3 regions of the Siphonobacter curvatus genome follow, and region 1 is predicted to be linked to each of the others. Evidence: riboswitches for the same ligand, from Rfam matches in the RefSeq annotation. Region 1 holds a riboswitch; each other region holds the start of a gene.
What was found. Region 1 has a riboswitch for cobalamin ahead of C5O19_RS20345 (ABC transporter substrate-binding protein). Riboswitches for the same ligand answer to the same signal wherever they lie in the genome.

Region 1 (6,179 bases):
ACTTATTGAAAACCCGCCGTACCTAAAAGCGTAAGCGGGAAGCAATCTGATGAAAAAGTTTTAGTGAAGAAATGGGGTGACTAATTTCTTCAAGGACGCTTTACAACATCAGGCATGCGTTTGATGCTCCTATGCAATTACCCTTGTTGACATACTCCATTAGTTCTAGTTTTTTATAAAAAAATACAAAAAAACATTATCGTAAGGTAAGACAAGGCCTATCCGATTGGAGTAGGAACGGCACAGATCTATAGTTTGCTGATTCGTATGACTTATCCGATTACTGCCTAGTATTGCCAAATCCACTTTTAGCATCCGGTTGGTCTGACCATCAGAATCGGTATTTTTGTGGGTCAAACTTTAGGCAATGCAGCGAATCATCATCTCAGGAGGACCCGGAGCCGGTAAGAGTACCTTACTTGAAGCATTACAGGACCGGGGGTATTCTACTTCAGCCGAAGTATCGCGACTCCTGATTCAGGAACAGGTACAGCTGGATTCCAAGCGGGTTCCCTGGAACGATCTGAGCGGTTTTGCCGGGCTGGCTTTGGAACGAATGCAAAGGGCCTATCAACAAGCTCAGGGACCGCTGACGTTTTTCGACCGGGGCATTCCTGATATTCTGGCGTATCTACGGGTGGGCAACATTCCGGTGGAACCAGAGTGGATACAGGTGGCCCGCCAATACCCTTACGCTCCCTGGGTGCTGATGGCTCCGCCCTGGAAAGAAATTTACGTCAACGACGCCGAACGCTGGCAGACCTTTGCCGAAGCCACACGGCTGTACGAAACTCTATCGGAGGTGTATCAGTCGCTGGGCTATCAGCTGATCGTACTTCCCCAGGTTTCTGTGGCTGAACGCGTGGCTTTTGTGGAAAGTATACTGGAAAAAGGATCGCTACCTGATTTTATCCCGGAGTCCGGTTTTTGTCAATCAGGCAAGCTTCGTGTTAGTGACCCGACAATTTCTTCGTAGTTTTGCGGCCCCATCCAGGTAACCGTCGTGAGGCGACGGTTTGAAAAGGGAATCCGGTGCAATTCCGGAACAGTCTCCGCTGCTGTAAGTTCTGCAAGAGTTTTGAGTGTTGCGTTTAGCGTTCTGAGTTGTTGAGAATACTCCAAACACTAAACTCAAAACCCTAAACTCCCAACATTTCCTAACAAGATACGCCACTGTACCCTCTTGGGTATGGGAAGGGGTTGGGAAGAGAACGAGTCAGAAGACCTGCCTGAGTGGTTAACCCCCGACAGCTTTCGGAAGAAAAGCTCGTACGAATCATGATGCATCCTTTGTTTACTTTTCCGCAGAAATGTATGCGGCAATGGGCTTCACTGTTGGTAGTGGCAGCCTTCACGCTGGGTTTACTGAGCCAGTGTAGTTCCACCTCTTCCGTTGCTGAACAGGGCGAAGCGGCCGTTAAACACGACTACTTTCCCGAGAAAGTCCAGATCAAACACGCCAAAGGTTTTCGGATTACCTACCGCTCGCATTATAAAGTGGTACAGATTATGAGTCCCTTTGAAAAGAGCACGGATACGGCGACCTACGTTCTCCTGCAACGCGGTACGCCCCGCCCGAAAGGGTACGAGAATAGTCAGCTCATTGAGATTCCTCTGCGTTCGCTGGTGGCAATGTCGTCCATGCATATTGGACTGGTTAGTTTTCTTGACGCCGAAGCTATTCTGGTAGGACTGGGCGATCTCAAGTACGTATCTTCCGAAAAAGTCATTGCTCGTATCAACGAAAAGAAAATTACGCAGGTGGGCAAAGATCAGACGCTCAACGAAGAAACGCTGGTCGCCATGCACCCCGATCTGGTAATGGCCGTGGGGCAACCCAATGCCCGCATGGATCGCTACCAGACGCTCAATGCCGCCGGAGTACCTGTACTGATCAACTCCGAGTGGGTCGAAACGACACCGCTGGGCCGGGCCGAATGGGTGAAGCTGCTGGCGGCGTTACTTAATCAGGAAGAACAGGTGAATCAGCGATTTGCCGCCGTAGAAAAGGAATACAATCGACTCAAATCCCTGACCCGTTCGGTCAAAACACGGCCCAGTATCATCACCGGTACCAGCTATAAAGATTCCTGGTTTGTACCCAATGGCAATAGTTACATGGCTCAGTTTTTCCGCGATGCCGGAGCTACTTACCACTGGAATGCCACCCGGGCCACGGGCAGTTTGCCGCTTAACTTCGAGGCCGTGTATCCCATTGGACTACAGGCCGATTACTGGTTGAATGTAGGCATCAGCGGACGAGATACGAAAAAAGACATCCTGGCCCGAGACGCCCGTTACGGAGATTTTAAAGCCTTCAAAACCGGCCAGTTGTATAACTACAGCAAGCGAACCAACGCCCGGGGATCAAACGATTACTGGGAATCGGGAGCTGTTCATCCGGAGCGGGTACTGGGCGATCTGATTAAAATTCTGCATCCCGAACTCCTGCCCGATTACGAACTGTATTATTACAAACAACTCCAATGACACCACGCCTGCGACTCGTGCTGGGTTTACTCCTGGCAGCAACGGTAGTTGGTTTTCTGGTGAACCTTACCCTGGGTTCCGTAGCCATTCCGCTTCGAGAAGTGGTACGTATCGTACTTCACCATGAATCCGAACAGACGGCTTGGCTATTTATCGTTGAAAAAATTCGTATTCCCAAGGCCTGTACCGCCGTGCTGGTCGGCTGGGGATTATCCGTGAGTGGGCTGCAAATGCAAACGCTTTTTCGCAATCCGCTGGCTGGCCCCTCCGAACTGGGTATTACCGCCGGGGCGGGTCTGGGCGTGGCGGCGGTGATGCTGGGTAGTGGGAGCGTTACCAGTCTATACGCCATCCGACAACTGGGGCTTTCCGGGAGCTGGCTAATTGTGGGCATGGCTTCGCTGGGTTCTGCTCTGGTACTGGGACTGGTCCTGCTCATTGCCGGACGACTCCGCGACCATGTGGTTCTGTTGCTGGTCGGGGTAATGGTCGGCACGATTACCTTTTCCGTCATTAGTATCTGGCAGTATTTCAGTCAGCCCGAACAGATTCAGGAATATTTACTCTGGACCTTTGGTTCGCTGGGTGGCGTACTCGGGTCACACCTGTACGTGCTCTCCGGCGTGGTCCTGCTGGGACTGGTTCTAGCCTTTGCCTCTTCCAAAGCACTAAATGCTTTACTGCTGGGAGAGGCCTACGCCCGTAGTATGGGGCTGACCGTTCGGCGGGCCCGCACCCTGATTATTGCCAGTACAAGTCTGCTTACGGGCAGTATCACCGCGTTTTGCGGTCCGATTGGGTTCATTGGCATTGCCGTACCGCACCTGACCCGTTCGTTGCTGGGCACCTCTAATCACCGCATTCTCATTCCGGCGAATGGCCTCATAGGTAGTCTGTTGATGTTATTATGCGACAGCATTGCCCAGCTTCCCGGTACGCAATCGATCTTACCCATCAATGTAGTGACGTCCTTACTGGGGGCTCCGGTGGTGATCTGGATGCTTGTCAGTCGTCATAAATCCGTTTTTGTATGAGCCAGCCGCTACTAACGACCCATGACCTGCGGATTGGTTACCCAACGAAATCCGTTGCTGGGCCTCTCAATCTGAGCTTGCAGCCGGGTCAGTTGGTCGGTTTGCTGGGTCCCAACGGAGCGGGCAAATCGACGTTGATGCGAACCCTTTCGGGTTTACAGGCGGCCTTAAGTGGCGAAATTCACCTGAACGGGCAGGTACTAGCCAGCCTCGCTCCTACTGATCTGGCCCGAAAACTCAGTCTGGTCCTGACCGAACGCGTCGAATCCGGACACCTACGGGTTCGCGAACTGGTAGCTCTGGGCCGCACGCCGTACACCAATTGGTTGGGCAGTCTGACTGCGGAAGATCAGCGTAAGGTGGACTGGGCCTTGGAATTGACGGGAACCACGGCCTTTGCCGATCGACGCATCTCCCAGCTTAGCGATGGCGAACGGCAGAAGGTCATGCTCGCCCGGGCACTGGCTCAGGATACCGATCTGATTTTGCTGGATGAACCCACCGCTCACCTGGATTTACCGAGTCGGGTGGAGTTGATGCGACTGCTACACGAGCTGGCCCGGCAAACGGGAAAGGCCATTCTGCTTTCCACGCACGAACTGGATCTGGCCCTGCAGGCCGCCGACCAGTTATGGCTCATGGGAACCAACGGCCGTTTTGCTCAGGGTGTCCCCGAAGATTTGGTTCTCAACGGTGCGTTTGAGAGGGCCTTTACGGCTACTGGTTTTGTGTTTGATCGTCTTACGGGGACTTTCCAGCTGTACCCCTCCCCTACGGGCCCTGCCGTACAACTGACGGGCGAAGCCGGTTCGTTGTTCTGGACCCGGCGGGCCTTGTGGCGGGAAGGCTACCGCACGGAGCCTGGGGCTGCCCTTTCCGTGGAGGTACAGTCCGATCGCTGGCTGATTGATGGAGCCGTTGCGGTCACTTCCATCCAGGCATTACTTGAAGAACTTTCCAAACGGCTCAAGGGCCGATAACTCATCTTATGAAAATTTACACCAAAAAAGGCGACAAAGGAACGACGGGTTTGTTCGGCGGTAGTCGCGTCGCCAAAGATAACGTCCGCGTGGAGTGCATCGGTACGCTGGATGAGGTTAACTCAACGATTGGACTGTTACGCGTGAAGCTCGGGACTGAGCACGAATGGCAGACCAATCTGCACAAAATTCAGAAGGATCTGATGGACATGATGTCGCACCTGGCCCGTCCTTCCGACGCGAAAAAAATCAACACGAACCCGCTTCCCGAAGACGGAGCCGAGTTTTGCGAAACCTGGATTGATGACCTGGAAGCGGCCATGACCTCCCCTTCCGACTACTTCCTCTTGCCCGGTGGAAACGAGATTTCAGCCCTCTGTCACATGATTCGTACGCAGATGCGGCGGGGTGAGCGGCGACTGGTTTCACTCATCAAAACCGATACCGTCCACGAGGCCATTCCGGCCTACATCAACCGCCTGTCCGATCTGTTTTTTACACTAGCCCGGGCTGAAATGGATAAAGCCGGAGTCGCCGAAGAAAAATGGCAACTCTTTCTGTACAAACGCTTTAAGAAACCCGAATGATCATTTACATCTCGGGTGGAGCCCGGAGCGGCAAAAGTCGCTACGCTCAGGAGCGGGCTCTCGCTCTTTCGGAGTCGCCGGTGTACGTGGCTACGGCGAAAATCTGGGACGAAGATTTCGCCGGACGGGTGAATCGGCACCGGCGGGAACGCGGTCCGGAATGGACGACGTTTGAAGCCGAAAAAGATCTGGCTACCCTTCCCTTACCCGGTCGGGTCGTCGTCATCGACTGCGTCACGCTCTGGCTCACCAACCTATTTATGGCTCACGAAAACGATCTGGACCGGACACTGGCAGCGTTTCAGGCCGAGGTGGATGCTTTGGTAGAGACTCCGGCTACGTTACTGATTATTTCCAACGAAATTGGCATGGGCCTCCACGCCGATACGCCGCTTGGACGGCAGTTCACGGATTTGCAGGGCTGGGCGAATCAATACGTGGCCCGTCAGGCGGAGGAAGCAATTTTTATGGTATCCGGCTTACCCCTGCGGCTGAAGTAATGAGCAATGACCTGACACAAATCCATTCGTTTCTGTCAGGTCATTTATTCGCAAAAATTTGACCCAATTCCCGTTGCAGATCCTCTCCCCGTAGATCCCGGGCAATGATTTTACCCGAAGGATCAATCAGAAAATTAGCGGGAATGGACCTGATCCCGTACTGCTTGGCCGCTGCGTTTTCCCAGCCCTTTAAATCCGAAACCTGGGTCCAGGTAAGCTGATCTTTCTCAATGGCTTTTAGCCAGGCTTTTTTCTGACCCGGAAAATCGAGGGATACGCCCAGGATCGCAAAGCCTTTGGCTTTGTAGGTCTGATAAGCCTTGACAATTTGCGGATTTTCCTGCCGACAGGGACCACACCAACTGGCCCAAAAATCGATTAACACGTATTGATTTTTAAAATCCGATACCTTGACGGCCTTGCCTTCGGGTGTAGGCTGCTCAAAATCGGGGGCCGTACTACCCACCTGGGTGCGTGTGGGGGCTGCCAATTGCATGGGAATATCCCTACCCAGCGGCGTTCGCCTGAGCGTTTCCGGTATTTTCTGATAGACTTTACCCGCCCGTTCCGTCATGCCCGGTTGAGCGG
Region 2 (6,179 bases), on a different contig from region 1:
TCGTTTCTTGGGGTTAATAAGTGTTTTATAGATCATGGTACTTTTCGGGCTGTGACCAAACGGTCGTACTTTAATGGCTTCTATAAAATTAACGCACAAACTGCCTGAAGAGTTTTGAATATTTTTGTACTATTCTAATAATCTACGCAATCATTTGAACAAAATTTCCAGAATGACTGCTTTCTGGATTCCTGAATCGAAAACCGGTGAATAATAGGGCTGTTGCCTTATCTTTGAATTCTACTCAACTTGAACCGATGCCTTATCTTGTTTTAGACCTGGAAATGACCGGAGGTGAACCCGGCTGGAATGAAATCATACAAATTGGAGCCGTTTTGTGCGATGATGACTGGAATGAACTGGGAACGTATCTGTCGAATGTCTATCCGGAAAACGAAGAAGCTTTCTCGGAATATTCAGCTAAAATTCACGGTCTGAGTCTGAGCGATCTGGACGACGCTCCCATGATTTACGACGTCATCCCACAATTTGAAGAGTGGATACTGGAAAAGCTCGGTCGACTGCGGGGCCGTACCCAGACGCTGGATAATTCCCAATACCTGCGGGATGTTATCATTAGCGGACAATCCGTCATCAACGATATTAATTTCCTGCGGTACGCCTACCGGGAAGAGAAAATCAAGTGGCCGTATTCCAACAAACTGCTGGATCTGCATACGCTCGGCTATTTCACCTTTGAAGTACTGAAAGCCAATGGCAAGCCCGTACCTAAGTCACTGAGTCTGAAAGCCATTGCGGGTTATTTTGGACTGGAACGGGAAGACGCCGAATTTCACAATGCCCTCGAAGACGCTCAGCTGACTACGAAATCGTTCAAAGAAGTATTTGCTCTTGCCAAAAAGTTTAAACTGGCGGAGTAAGGAAAGAATAAACGATAAAGAGCCGATCCTACAGGATCGGCTCTTTATCGTTTGGGTATTTCGTCAGGAAATTAATCCAGAGCCGCTACCCCGGGAAGCGTTTTGCCTTCCATGTATTCGAGCAGAGCTCCACCGCCCGTCGATACGTAGCTTACGCGGTCACCGTAACCGGCATTGTTTACCGCAGAGGCGGAATCACCACCACCGATGAGTGAGAAGGCTCCGTTTTCTTCAGTTGCCGTCACTACGTACTCCGCAATGGCGTTGGTGCCTACAGCAAAATTCGGGAATTCGAATACACCCATCGGACCATTCCAGAGAATCGTTTTCGAATTCAGGATGGCTTCTTTGAATACTACGATCGACTGGTGTCCAATGTCCAGCCCTTCCCAGCCCTCGGGAATCTGACCCGAAGGAACCGTCGTTTTGGTGGCGTCGTTGGAAAACTTATCGGCAATCACCGTATCTAGCGGCATCAGTAGATTGACTCCTTTTTCTTTCGCTTTTTCGATCAGCTCCAGAGCCAGCTCCATTTTGTCGTCTTCGTGGATGGAGTTTCCGATTTGTCCACCCAAGGCTTTCGTGAAGGTGTAGGTCATACCGCCACCCAGAATCAGCGTATCCACTTTATCCAGCAGGCGTTCGATCACCAGAATTTTATCGGAGATTTTCGCTCCACCCATGATCGCCGTGTACGGACGCTCTACATTATCCAGAATCCGTTGAGCGTTGTCAAGTTCGGCTTGCATGACGTAACCGCTTACTTTATCAGTAAAGAACTGACCGATTACCGCCGTTGAAGCGTGTGCCCGGTGAGCTGTACCAAAAGCATCGTTTACCCAAACATCACCCAGGCGAGACAGTTTCTCGGCGAAAGCCACGTCTCCTTTTTCTTCTTCTTTGTAGAAACGGAGGTTTTCCAGCAGCAGGATTTCACCGGGCTGCAAGTTAGCGGCCTGATCTACAGCCTGCTGACCAATGGCGTCATCGGCAAATTTTACCGGACGGTTGAAAATCAGCGACAGGGCATTAACCAGGTGTTTGAGCGAATATTTTTCGGTAGGACCGTCTTTCGGACGACCCAGGTGCGACATCAGGATTACCGAACCACCGTCGTTCAGAATTTTCTGAATCGTGGGGATGGTAGCTTTGATGCGGGTATCGTCAGTAATTTCATAGCGGTCATTCAAAGGGACATTGAAATCTACGCGGACAAGTGCCTTTTTTCCGGCGAAATTGTACTGGTTCAGCGTCTTCATCAGATAGAATCAGAAGTTTAAATGAGTAATGGTAAGACCACGCGGTAACAAAGTTCTGAAGCGTTAGTCAAGAACGGAACAAATTTAGAAATTCGGCCAAACTTCCCTAAACCTGACGAGTTTTTAAGCGAAACCTCTTAAAATTTTGCTAAAAAGATATACGCTGCAGCAATGAGTAGGTGGAGTAACGTCTTTTCTAAAAAAGATTCTGCTTCCATATTTAAAAAAACTATGCTCTATATTTGCGGCGTTCTTTGTAATGCCCGTCAATCGGATGGTTGGTTTCGTGGGGAGGTCTTCGCTCGCCAAGGAATGAAAAAGGAATCGTGTGTAAATCACGAGCAGACGTGCTACTGTAAGTACCCGTTTCGCCGCAGCGAAACACGTGCTGCCCAAATTTCCCATTGTTCCGTGAGGAATGAGAAGGGGGGCCAGCATGGTACAAGCCAGGAGACTTGCCAACCTTCTCAATGGTCATGCCTTCACGACTAAGGCCTGATGCACGCATTGATTTTACAAATGTTGTAGGCGTTTCTTCGCCCGGTTCTGATGCTCAGAGCGGGGTCGAAAACGTGTATTCTTCTTCTGACGTTCAGCGAGGAACGTGAGCCGGAGATCGTATGCCTACGCATTCGTAACAATTCACCTTTTTTGGCGGGTTGGGTGTTTCAGAGGCGTTTTTTTAAACCCTTTTTTAACACAAACAACATGGTTACGCACAACCTGGGCTACCCCCGTGTGGGCAGCAAACGCGAACTAAAATGGGCCAGCGAACAATTCTGGGCCGGAAAAATCTCCAAAGATGAACTCCTCTGGGCCGGACGGCAGGTCCGTCGGCAAAACTGGCAAACGCAACAGGAAGCCGGTATCCAGTGGATTCCTTCCAACGACTTTTCGTATTACGATCAGGTATTGGATACGGCCCTGATGGTAGGGGCGGTACCCGAGCGTTACCAGTCGCTGATTGACGGTAAGAGTAATCGCGAACTGGAAATCTACTTCGCCATGGCCCGGGGTATTCAGCAGAATGGGCTGGACATCAGAGCCATGGAAATGACGAAATGGTTTGATACCAATTACCACTTCATCGTACCGGAGTTTCTGAAAAATCAGCAGTTTAAGCGGTATTCCGATAAAGTCATTCACGACTTTGAAGATGCCAAGCAAATGGGTATTCTGACGAAGCCCGTCTTGCTTGGCCCCGTATCGTTTCTGTTACTGGGCAAAGAAAAAGAAGCGGGTTTCCATCGCATTGATCTGCTCGAACGCTTGTTGCCCGTGTACGCCGACGTACTACGCGAACTGGCTACCCGAGGTACGACCTGGGTACAGATCGACGAACCCTGCCTGACGCTGGACTTATCCGAGAATGAGCAAATCGCTTTTCAGCAGGCCTACGAGTACCTAGCCCGGGCGGTACCTCAGCTATCCTTGCTGGTTGCCACGTATTTTGAAAGCATACAGCCCAACCTGGCCCTGACCCTGCAATTGCCCGTAGCGGCTTTGCACGTGGATTTGGTACGCGGCAACGAACAACTGGAAGTCATCCTGGCCGATACCAGTTTTGTCACTTCGCAACGAATCCTTTCGCTGGGCGTCGTGGACGGACGAAACGTCTGGAAAAATGACTTCACGCAATCGTTGACGTTCATTCAGCGAGCGGTGGACGTACTGGGCAAAGACCGTGTCTGGATTGCTCCGTCCTGCTCGCTACTGCACGTACCGTATGACCTGGATCTAGAGAAAAACGAAGCCGTCCTGACGCCGGAAATCAAAAACTGGATGGCCTTTGCCAAGCAGAAACTCGGTGAAGTAGTGACGCTGGGACGTCTGTCCAAGGGAGAGGCTCAGGGCTTATTGCTGGAAAATCAGGTGGCTTTGGAAAGTCGCCGGACGAGTCTGCTGATTCACAAAACTGCCGTTAAAACGCGGGTACAGGCCGTGCAAACGGATGATTTTGAGCGGGATAGTGCGTTTGCCGTTCGTCAACAAATTCAAGGAGAAAGCCTGCCATTACCGCTCTTCCCCACGACCACCATTGGTTCCTTTCCCCAAACCGACGAAGTGCGGCAATGGCGGGCGAAGTACAAGAAAGGCGAAGTAACGAAGGCTGATTATGAAACGTTTGTAGAAGCGGAAATCGAAAGGTCCATTCGCTGGCAGGAGGAAGTAGGGTTGGACGTACTGGTACACGGCGAGTTCGAGCGTAACGACATGGTAGAATACTTCGGCGAGCAACTGACGGGCTACGTCTTCACTCAAAATGGCTGGGTACAGAGTTACGGCAGTCGTTGCGTGAAGCCACCGATTATTTACGGTGACGTAGAACGTCCCGAAGCCATGACGGTACGTTGGACGACCTTCGCTCAATCGAAAACCGAGAAATACATGAAAGGGATGTTGACGGGTCCGGTCACGATCCTGCAATGGTCCTTTGTCCGGGATGATCAGCCACGTAAGGATACGGCCTTCCAGATTGCCTTAGCGATTCGGGATGAGGTACAGGAACTGGAACAAGCAGGCATCCGGATCATTCAGATTGACGAACCCGCCATTCGCGAAGGATTGCCTCTGCGGCGGGCGGACTGGGCGGCGTACCTGACCTGGGCCGTGGACGCGTTCCGGCTGAGTGCTTCGGGGGTAGCGGACCAGACGCAGATTCACACGCACATGTGTTACTCGGAATTCAACGATATCATGGAGGCCATCGCCCGGATGGATGCCGACGTGATTACCATCGAAACCTCCCGTTCGCAGATGGAATTGCTGGAAGCATTCTCGGACTTTCAGTACCCCAATGAGATCGGACCCGGCGTGTACGATATTCACTCGCCGCGTGTACCGAGCGTGGAAGAAATGGCACATTTGCTGGAAAAAGCACTTCGTACGATTCCGGCTCGTAACTTGTGGGTCAATCCCGACTGCGGCCTGAAAACCCGCCGTTGGGCCGAAACCGATCAGGCCTTACGAAACATGGTAGCCGCCGCCAGGCAGCTCCAGCAGACGATAAGCGTTTAGAGGTTTTGTGGTTTAGAGTTTAGTGTTTTGAGTTGCGTAGACCGTAGCGTATAACGGATAACCCCATGATTCGATTCAGAACCCTAACCTCTAAACCCTAAACTCAAAACCCATTTCTCATGTCTTTAGAAGAAAAAATCAAAGCGGCAGAAACCCGCGTATTTAAAGCTGTTTTTCCGAATACGACCAACCATTATGATACGCTGTACGGGGGTATGGCGATGCAGTGGATGGATGAAATTGCCTTCATCACGGCGACGCGACTGGCCCGAAAACCGATGGTGACGGTATCGAGCGACCGCATTGATTTCCGTCAGGCTATTCAGGCGGGAATGCTGGTGGAGCTGATTGGCAATGTCGTACACGTCGGAAACACGAGTATGCGGGTAAGCGTGGAGATTTTTGTCGAAAGCATGTACGCCGAAGGCCGCGAACTCGCCATCCACGGCACGTTTACGTTCGTAGCGATTGACGCGGATAAGAAGCCGGTGAAAATTCTGGATTAGTTTACAGTTTTCGGTTTACAGTTTTCAGTGGAGTGAATAATAAGGGGTATGCAACTACACGCAGAATTTTACTGTTCTGGAAGCGAGCTTTCACTAGAGCGTTATTAAAGTTCGCAAACGCTTCAAACTGAAAACGGTAAACCGAAAACTACCAACTTCTTATGTCTAAACACGCCATCGAAGGTTGCCCGCGTTGTGGACGGTTGTTCACCTGCAAACTCAACGCCAGTCTGAAATGTGATTGCATGAACGTAGCCCTGACGCCAAATGAAATGCAATACATTCGTGACATTTCGGTGATGGAGTATGACGGAAGCTGCCTGTGCATGCACTGTCTGGAGGAATTGCGGCAGGAAACGCAGGGGGAGTGATCGTTTCAATAATGTTAGATCCAATCAATCCACAGGCTGAAAATCAAACTTTTTCCTCATAAAAAGCATTATCCTAGTTCTAAGCCACGAAGCTCTTGCTATGTCCGAACGCCTGGAACTGCCTCCTAAATATTACCTTGAGTA
Region 3 (6,179 bases), on a different contig from region 1:
CCCGTGATACAGCCAGCGTTCGACGCGTGTTAATGTCTGGTGTTTAGATACCACCTGACTCGTTTTTAAATCCACGTAATACCAGATTTGCTCGGGGGTGTCGAGTTTGATTCGTAATACGGGCAAACGTTTTTCGCCGTTCTTCGCGTAATAGTACGCGTCATAACGGTCCAGGACTTTCGATTCCAGCACCGCTACCTTCGGTTCCAGTTTCCGAATTGCTTCTTCGATTGCCTGAGTTTCAAAGGTCTGAAACGGATTGGCTTCGACTTCATCCGCCGCCAGTACACGCGTGTGATGATCGTCCTGCAGAGCCAGGTAGTAAGGTCTGCCGTTCCACTGAATTAATTGTATCTCTTTGAGTACCAGTTCCCGCGATAACTTCTGATAAGCCGCCGCCGGACTTACTTTAAATAAGGTCAGGTTTAGCGGGCCACCCATCCAGCGTTCGGTTGCTTGCGATGAAAGGCGGGCGGAGGGTGTCCAGTTGAAAGGGCTCATGGAAAACAAGCCGCTCAATACCCAGGTAAACGCGAAAAGCCCAAAGATAAAACCCGTGTAATGATGCCAGCGGAACCAGCGTTTCTTGTACGGACTAAACGCCAGCGATTCGGGCCGTTTACGTTGGTAGCGAATGAAGCCCATCGCCAATCCTGCCAGACACATCAGGGTTCCGATTATGGAAACCCAGATGACTATCTGACTCCAGACGGGTCGGTTACGGATGAGGAACGTCGGATAAATCCAGTGCGGAATCGGTCCCAGCCAGGCTAGCAACCGTTGCCGGGCCGTAACCTGTTGAACGACTTCGTTTGAAAAAGGAGACACATACACATAAGTCCCCGCTTCGTTGCCCATTTGCATTCGATATACTTCGGGCAGGTAGCCCTGTGAGCGGTGGGCCGCCATCCACTGATCGATCTCTGTTAATTTTTCAACCTGCTGTACCCCCGCATGGGACCAGTGCTGAGCCAATTGACGAGCAAAGCTTTCACTGGCATAGGGCAAAATAGCCGGGTTATCCGCGTAGATACTAAGCTGGCGGTTTTGTAGGGTAACGATCCGATATACGGGCCGATTCAGTACCATACCTAAGCGAATGGATTTGATGGAATCCGTTACTCCTGCTCTAGTAATCGCTTCTGCCGGCGTTAACAGGCAGGTTGTCAAATCAATCGGAGGCGTTTGTTGCAGCTTCTGGTGTGATTTGAGCGTCGGATACGACACGTACATCATCATCAGTCCCGACAGAAACCAGACCAGAAACAGTAGACTCAAGGCAAATCCCAGGTAGCGATGAACGAGCCGAATGGCTTTGGTGACTGTTTTCACGAAAGATATACAAAGCCGCAGACTCCAAAAGTCCGCGGCTGAAAGGTTAAAGTTGGTAACTAAGCGTCAGCAGGTAATTACGGGTGGCTCCGGGATAAAACTGCCGGGTTAAGATCACGTTGGTGAAATAGCGTTCGTTAAACAGGTTATTCACATTCGCCCGAATGCCCACGCGGTTCAGCTGATACCCCAGGGCCACATCGACGGTTCGATAGGACGGCAAAACGTACGTATTCGCCGAGTTGGCGAAGGCTTCGCTTTGATAGTTGAAGCCCACCCCAGCATTCAGCCCTTTCAAGGTTTTTCGCTGAACCGTGTAGTTTAGCCAGGTATTTACCAGATGCTTCGGAGCCAGCACCGCCGTTTTACCCGCCACGGGGTTTACCTCTGCACTGGCGTAGGGTAAGTACTGGGCTTTGGTAAAAGTATAACCCACCGTCAAATCAAGGCCCGCGAAGGGATTGCCCTGAGCCTCCACTTCAAAGCCTTTTGATTCCGCCGAACCTACGCGTTTGAAAACGCCACCGGGCAAACTTTCCACCTGATTGTCTTTTCGCATGTAGTAGACCGAAGCCGAAGCGGCAAATTTTGATGACAGCTCCAGTCGGGAGCCCACTTCAGCCTGATAACCCGTTTCGGGATCGAACGTCTCCCCGTTTGGAGCTACCCGGCGGGAGGGTTTGAAATACGTTGAGTACGAGGCATAGATGGATAAAGGTTCAATGGGCTGATAGACTAGGCCCAGCCGATAGGTCAGGGCATTCCGGGCTATGGTTGATTTCGCTCCGTAGTTGGTTACCTGGCGGTCTTTGTCCACCTGATCGGTGTAATATTCGCCTTTGAATACATCGTAACGCAACCCAACTAATGCCTTGATTTTTTCGGAAAACCGGATGAAATCCTGTAAGTAAATTCCGTGTACCGTTTCATCCGTAGCCCGGTAGTAGGTATCGTAGTAATCGATATATCCCTGGTTTTCAATCGGGTTTTGTACGGGAATGGTTGCTCCTTTGCCGGCACCAAAAATAGCACCGTTATACGTTTTACGGTCTAGTACGCTAAGCGAATACCCCAGCAAAATCTTCTGCGAAACCTTGGCGATGTTGAGATCGTAGGTCAGCTCCAGCTGATTTTGTAACGGCTTGGTGAGGTGATTGAAGTAGTAGGGAAACGAGCGGGTAATGGAATCCCGCCGGGTATTGAGCGTCAGTTCTTCCGTTGAAAAATAATCGATGTTATCGTCCGAATACGAGAGCTGATTGGAAAGTTTCAGGTTGGCCATAAGCTGCCGCACGTAGCGAAACTGAACATCCGTTCGCGTATGCTTTAAAAAATCAGCGGGGTCGTTGTAACGCGTCGTTAGATCCATGCCGGGAACCAGCACGCCGCCCGCCAAAACGGGAATACCCGAATCCGTGCGGTACACATCTTTATTGGCTCCCACCGACAAATAAAAGTAGTCCTTGCGGGTGGGTGTATATTCCAAGGCCACGTAGGCATTGTTAGTAGAGATACCCGCCTGCCGGAAACCGTCGGTATTCGACACCCCGAAATCCATCCGGTACCGAAGCTTCGGGTTGATCGAACCACCCGCACCAGCCCGCATCCGACGGGTATTGAAACTCCCGTAAGTCGCGGAAAAATTAGCCCTGAAATCGGCCGTAGGCTGTTTCCGTACGATGTTGATGATACCACCCAAAGCCGAGTGCCCAAACAGAACGGAAGCCGGGCCTTTCAGTACTTCGATGCGTTCGACGTTGGCTAAATTCGTGTTGGGAGCACTTGTGGAAATGTTATGTCGCTCATCCCGAACGCCATCAATCAGTACCACGAAATTGCTGAACCCGCGAATGGTGAAGTGCTGAAAACCGCCGTAGGTGTTGTTGGAACGAACGCCCGTGGTATTTTTCATGGCATCCCCCAAATCATCAATGCCGCGTTGCTCGATGGTTTTTGAACTGACTGAGCTGGTAGATAAAGGCAGATCCCGCAGCGGAACATCGATTTTGTTAATCGCCGAAAACGAGCGGGTTCGCTGACTGGTTACCGTCACCACCGAAAGCTCGTGGGTTTTCTGGTTAAGCTGATAATGCAGGGGCAGGGTTTGGCCGGCTTTGACCTGTACCTGAACCTGACGCACTTCGTACCCGATACCGCTCAGCGTGAGGGTATACGCTCCCGCCGGAATTGCCTGCAACTTAAAACTGCCGTCGGCCTGGGTGATTACTCCCAGACCCGTGGGCTCCAGACGAATGGAAATGCCGGGTAGGGGTTCCTGAATTTCCGTTTCAATTCGCCCTTCCAGCGAGCCGTTTTTGTGTTGCGAAAATGCCTTTAGGAGGATGCCGCAGAGTAGTACCCAGGTGGTAAAAAGGACTTTGCTACTTAATCGTGAAGTAGAAATGGGGAGCATAACTTTTAACTAAAAGGTTAAAAGTTCTTCGCTTGCGTTCTAGCTAATAATGGTTCGGGGGTAGAGAAGAAATCAGGAAAGCTTACGCACGGGCATACGCGTATCGGCACAGTTGTGCCCATACAACAAAGCAAAGCTCCCCTTGATAACGCTCTAAACCGTGAAAGCATGACCAGCTAAGAAAAAGGCAGGTCTCCTGACTTGTTCTATTTCAGACGCCTTCCCATACCGAATGATACAGTGGCTCATTTGTCTGAAACGTATGCCGTTTACAGTTTTCAGTTTTCCGTTGCCAATGTTTGAGTAATTGAAAACGGAAACGGTCAACCGCAAACTGCGTAGAACTTACAGTTGCACGACAGCTCGTGATTTACACACGATTCCCTATTAATCTGTCTTTCGACAGAACCTTTTTCCGTGGAATAAGAAGTAAAGAACTTGAATGAGGCCGCGAAGGTAGGCTAAAAATGATAGATTAAAGAAGGAAGAGATAACATTACCTCATGTCTTTGTTCAACCTTACTCAGGTTTAGCCCGATTAACTACGGTTTAGACAGGCCCTGCGAAAGAGGAAAGTCAATAGGAAGGCTTCTATCGTTTTACCCGCCGAGCGGCTAATTTAGGCCTTTGCAGCCATTTCAGTGTCGCTCCTGTTTTCAGCTATTAAACCCGCCCCTGACTCCAAGGATTGGTATAGACGATTTAGTATAGAAGTGAAGGTAACGCTTCTTATTTTCCCACTATCTCTTTTCTGAAATGCTTCCCCCAGTTGCGTAATTCGACCAACAGGTCTTTCATCGACAGGCCCAGAGGCGTCAGGGCGTATTCTACCGTGATGGGCATACTGTCGTACAGCGTACGGGTAATGAGCTGATTTTCTTCCAGTGCCTTTAGTTCCTGCGAAAGCATTTTGGGCGAGATCTCCGGAATATCCCGCTGGATTTCACCGAAGCGTTTGTTGCCATACGTCAGGGAGATGATAATGGGAATCCGCCATTTGCCCTGAATCACTTCCATGGCATCTTTGGCTACTTTCAATTCATACTGGCAAGCGGGTTCGGTGCTTTTCATGTTTGGTAATGGTTCATACGTACTTACTCTCAGGTAACTACTTACCCATAGGTAACAGCTATCTTTTCGAAAGTGAATATAGCTAGTTTTGTCGCATTCATACTAACGAACAAGCTCATTCATGAAAAATCTGTTTTTCCTACTCGCGTTTCTAATATCCACCGTCAGTCTGGCCCAATCGCGTACGCCACGAACCTTTCTGCTCGTGCACGGGGCCTGGTCGGGTGGATGGGATTACGCCCAAGTGGATGCCTTACTAGCAGCCAAAGGGGATAAAGTTTACCGACCAACGCTTACGGGTTTGGGTGAACGCGTGCATTTGTCCAATGCCAACGTCAACCTCAGTACGTACATCTCGGATATTGTCAATGTGATCCGGTTTGAAGACCTGCACAACGTAATTCTCGTCGGACATAGTTACGGCGGTATGGTCATAGCGGGCGTGGCGGAGCAGGTACCCGACCGCATCCGTCAACTCGTATACCTGGACGCAATGGTACCCAATGATGGGGAAAGTGCCAAGGATGTGTGTGGTCCGATCTGGGACGCCCTGATGGTACCGCACATTAAAGACAGCGTGATGACCTATCCGTTCGGTCCTACCAAACCCACGCCGCCCATGGACGTACCGCAGCCCATCAAAACCTATACGGAGCCGCTAAGAATTAGCAATCCACGGGTTGGAAACATTCCAACTGCTTTTATTGTCATGACGAAAAATGGTAAAAGTGATAGCCATACGGACGCCATGGGACTAAGCCGGGCCAGGGCCAGAAACTGGAAGATTTACCCCTTCGAAGGCGGTCATTACTCCATGCGGGAACAACCCGAAAATCTGGTAAAAAAACTAGAGCTGGTATTGGGGAAGTAACGGCTAAGGATTCGTTCATAACTGGATGGTAAGTTTTCATCAGTTATATAACATTTCCTGAGGAATCGAATGGAATATACAAGAACCAATTACTCCGGAAAACTTTCCAGAGGCCAAGTCTCAGGATATGTTTTATTAAACGACAAAGGCAGGAACGGATGAAATCCATTCCTGCCCAATAGATCAAATCTACGGTTCTAGACGAAATTTTACGAACCGTAAAAATGCTGAGCTACTCGAGTCGGGCCGTACCGCCAGAGGTCCCCATCGGCGCCACCGTAGTTGACGGGCTGGGAGCGTTTTCAATGGCCTCCAATAGCCACACGGGAGGTTCCCCGGCCGGCTGGTCGCCCGAGGCCGTTCCCATAGTCGTACCGGTATTACTACTCGCGGGATCTGTTCCCTGGGGCTCTCCGCCGGCGTAACCGGGAATTGAATCCGACGTTACGAAGGCTGGGGTGGCATCGGTTTTGTGATCTACTTCAATGGTTA

Region 2: another riboswitch for cobalamin. It lies ahead of metE (5-methyltetrahydropteroyltriglutamate--homocysteine S-methyltransferase); the one in region 1 lies ahead of C5O19_RS20345 (ABC transporter substrate-binding protein).
Region 3: another riboswitch for cobalamin. It lies ahead of C5O19_RS16955 (TonB-dependent receptor); the one in region 1 lies ahead of C5O19_RS20345 (ABC transporter substrate-binding protein).

Annotation. Positions count from the first base shown of each region.
Region 1 is NZ_PTRA01000005.1:41,674-47,852, reverse strand. Features, by position in the region: gene C5O19_RS20350 (AAA family ATPase) at 368-976, shown strand; cobalamin riboswitch at 976-1,247, shown strand; gene C5O19_RS20345 (ABC transporter substrate-binding protein) at 1,279-2,490, shown strand; gene C5O19_RS20340 (iron ABC transporter permease) at 2,487-3,524, shown strand; gene C5O19_RS20335 (ABC transporter ATP-binding protein) at 3,521-4,504, shown strand; gene C5O19_RS20330 (cob(I)yrinic acid a,c-diamide adenosyltransferase) at 4,513-5,091, shown strand; gene C5O19_RS20325 (bifunctional adenosylcobinamide kinase/adenosylcobinamide-phosphate guanylyltransferase) at 5,088-5,591, shown strand; gene C5O19_RS20320 (TlpA disulfide reductase family protein) at 5,632-6,179, opposite strand, start outside.
Region 2 is NZ_PTRA01000001.1:1,586,732-1,592,910, forward strand. Features, by position in the region: gene C5O19_RS06425 (FUSC family protein) at 1-36, opposite strand, end outside; gene C5O19_RS06430 (3'-5' exonuclease) at 258-881, shown strand; gene C5O19_RS06435 (phosphoglycerate kinase) at 953-2,140, opposite strand; cobalamin riboswitch at 2,403-2,617, shown strand; gene metE (5-methyltetrahydropteroyltriglutamate--homocysteine S-methyltransferase) at 2,849-5,158, shown strand; gene C5O19_RS06445 (acyl-CoA thioesterase) at 5,278-5,664, shown strand; gene C5O19_RS06450 (cysteine-rich CWC family protein) at 5,826-6,035, shown strand; gene C5O19_RS06455 (VRR-NUC domain-containing protein) at 6,136-6,179, shown strand, end outside.
Region 3 is NZ_PTRA01000002.1:440,388-446,566, forward strand. Features, by position in the region: gene C5O19_RS16950 (PepSY domain-containing protein) at 1-1,332, opposite strand, end outside; gene C5O19_RS16955 (TonB-dependent receptor) at 1,379-3,745, opposite strand; cobalamin riboswitch at 3,915-4,173, opposite strand; gene C5O19_RS16960 (winged helix-turn-helix transcriptional regulator) at 4,475-4,816, opposite strand; gene C5O19_RS16965 (alpha/beta fold hydrolase) at 4,938-5,687, shown strand; gene C5O19_RS16970 (hypothetical protein) at 5,920-6,179, opposite strand, start outside.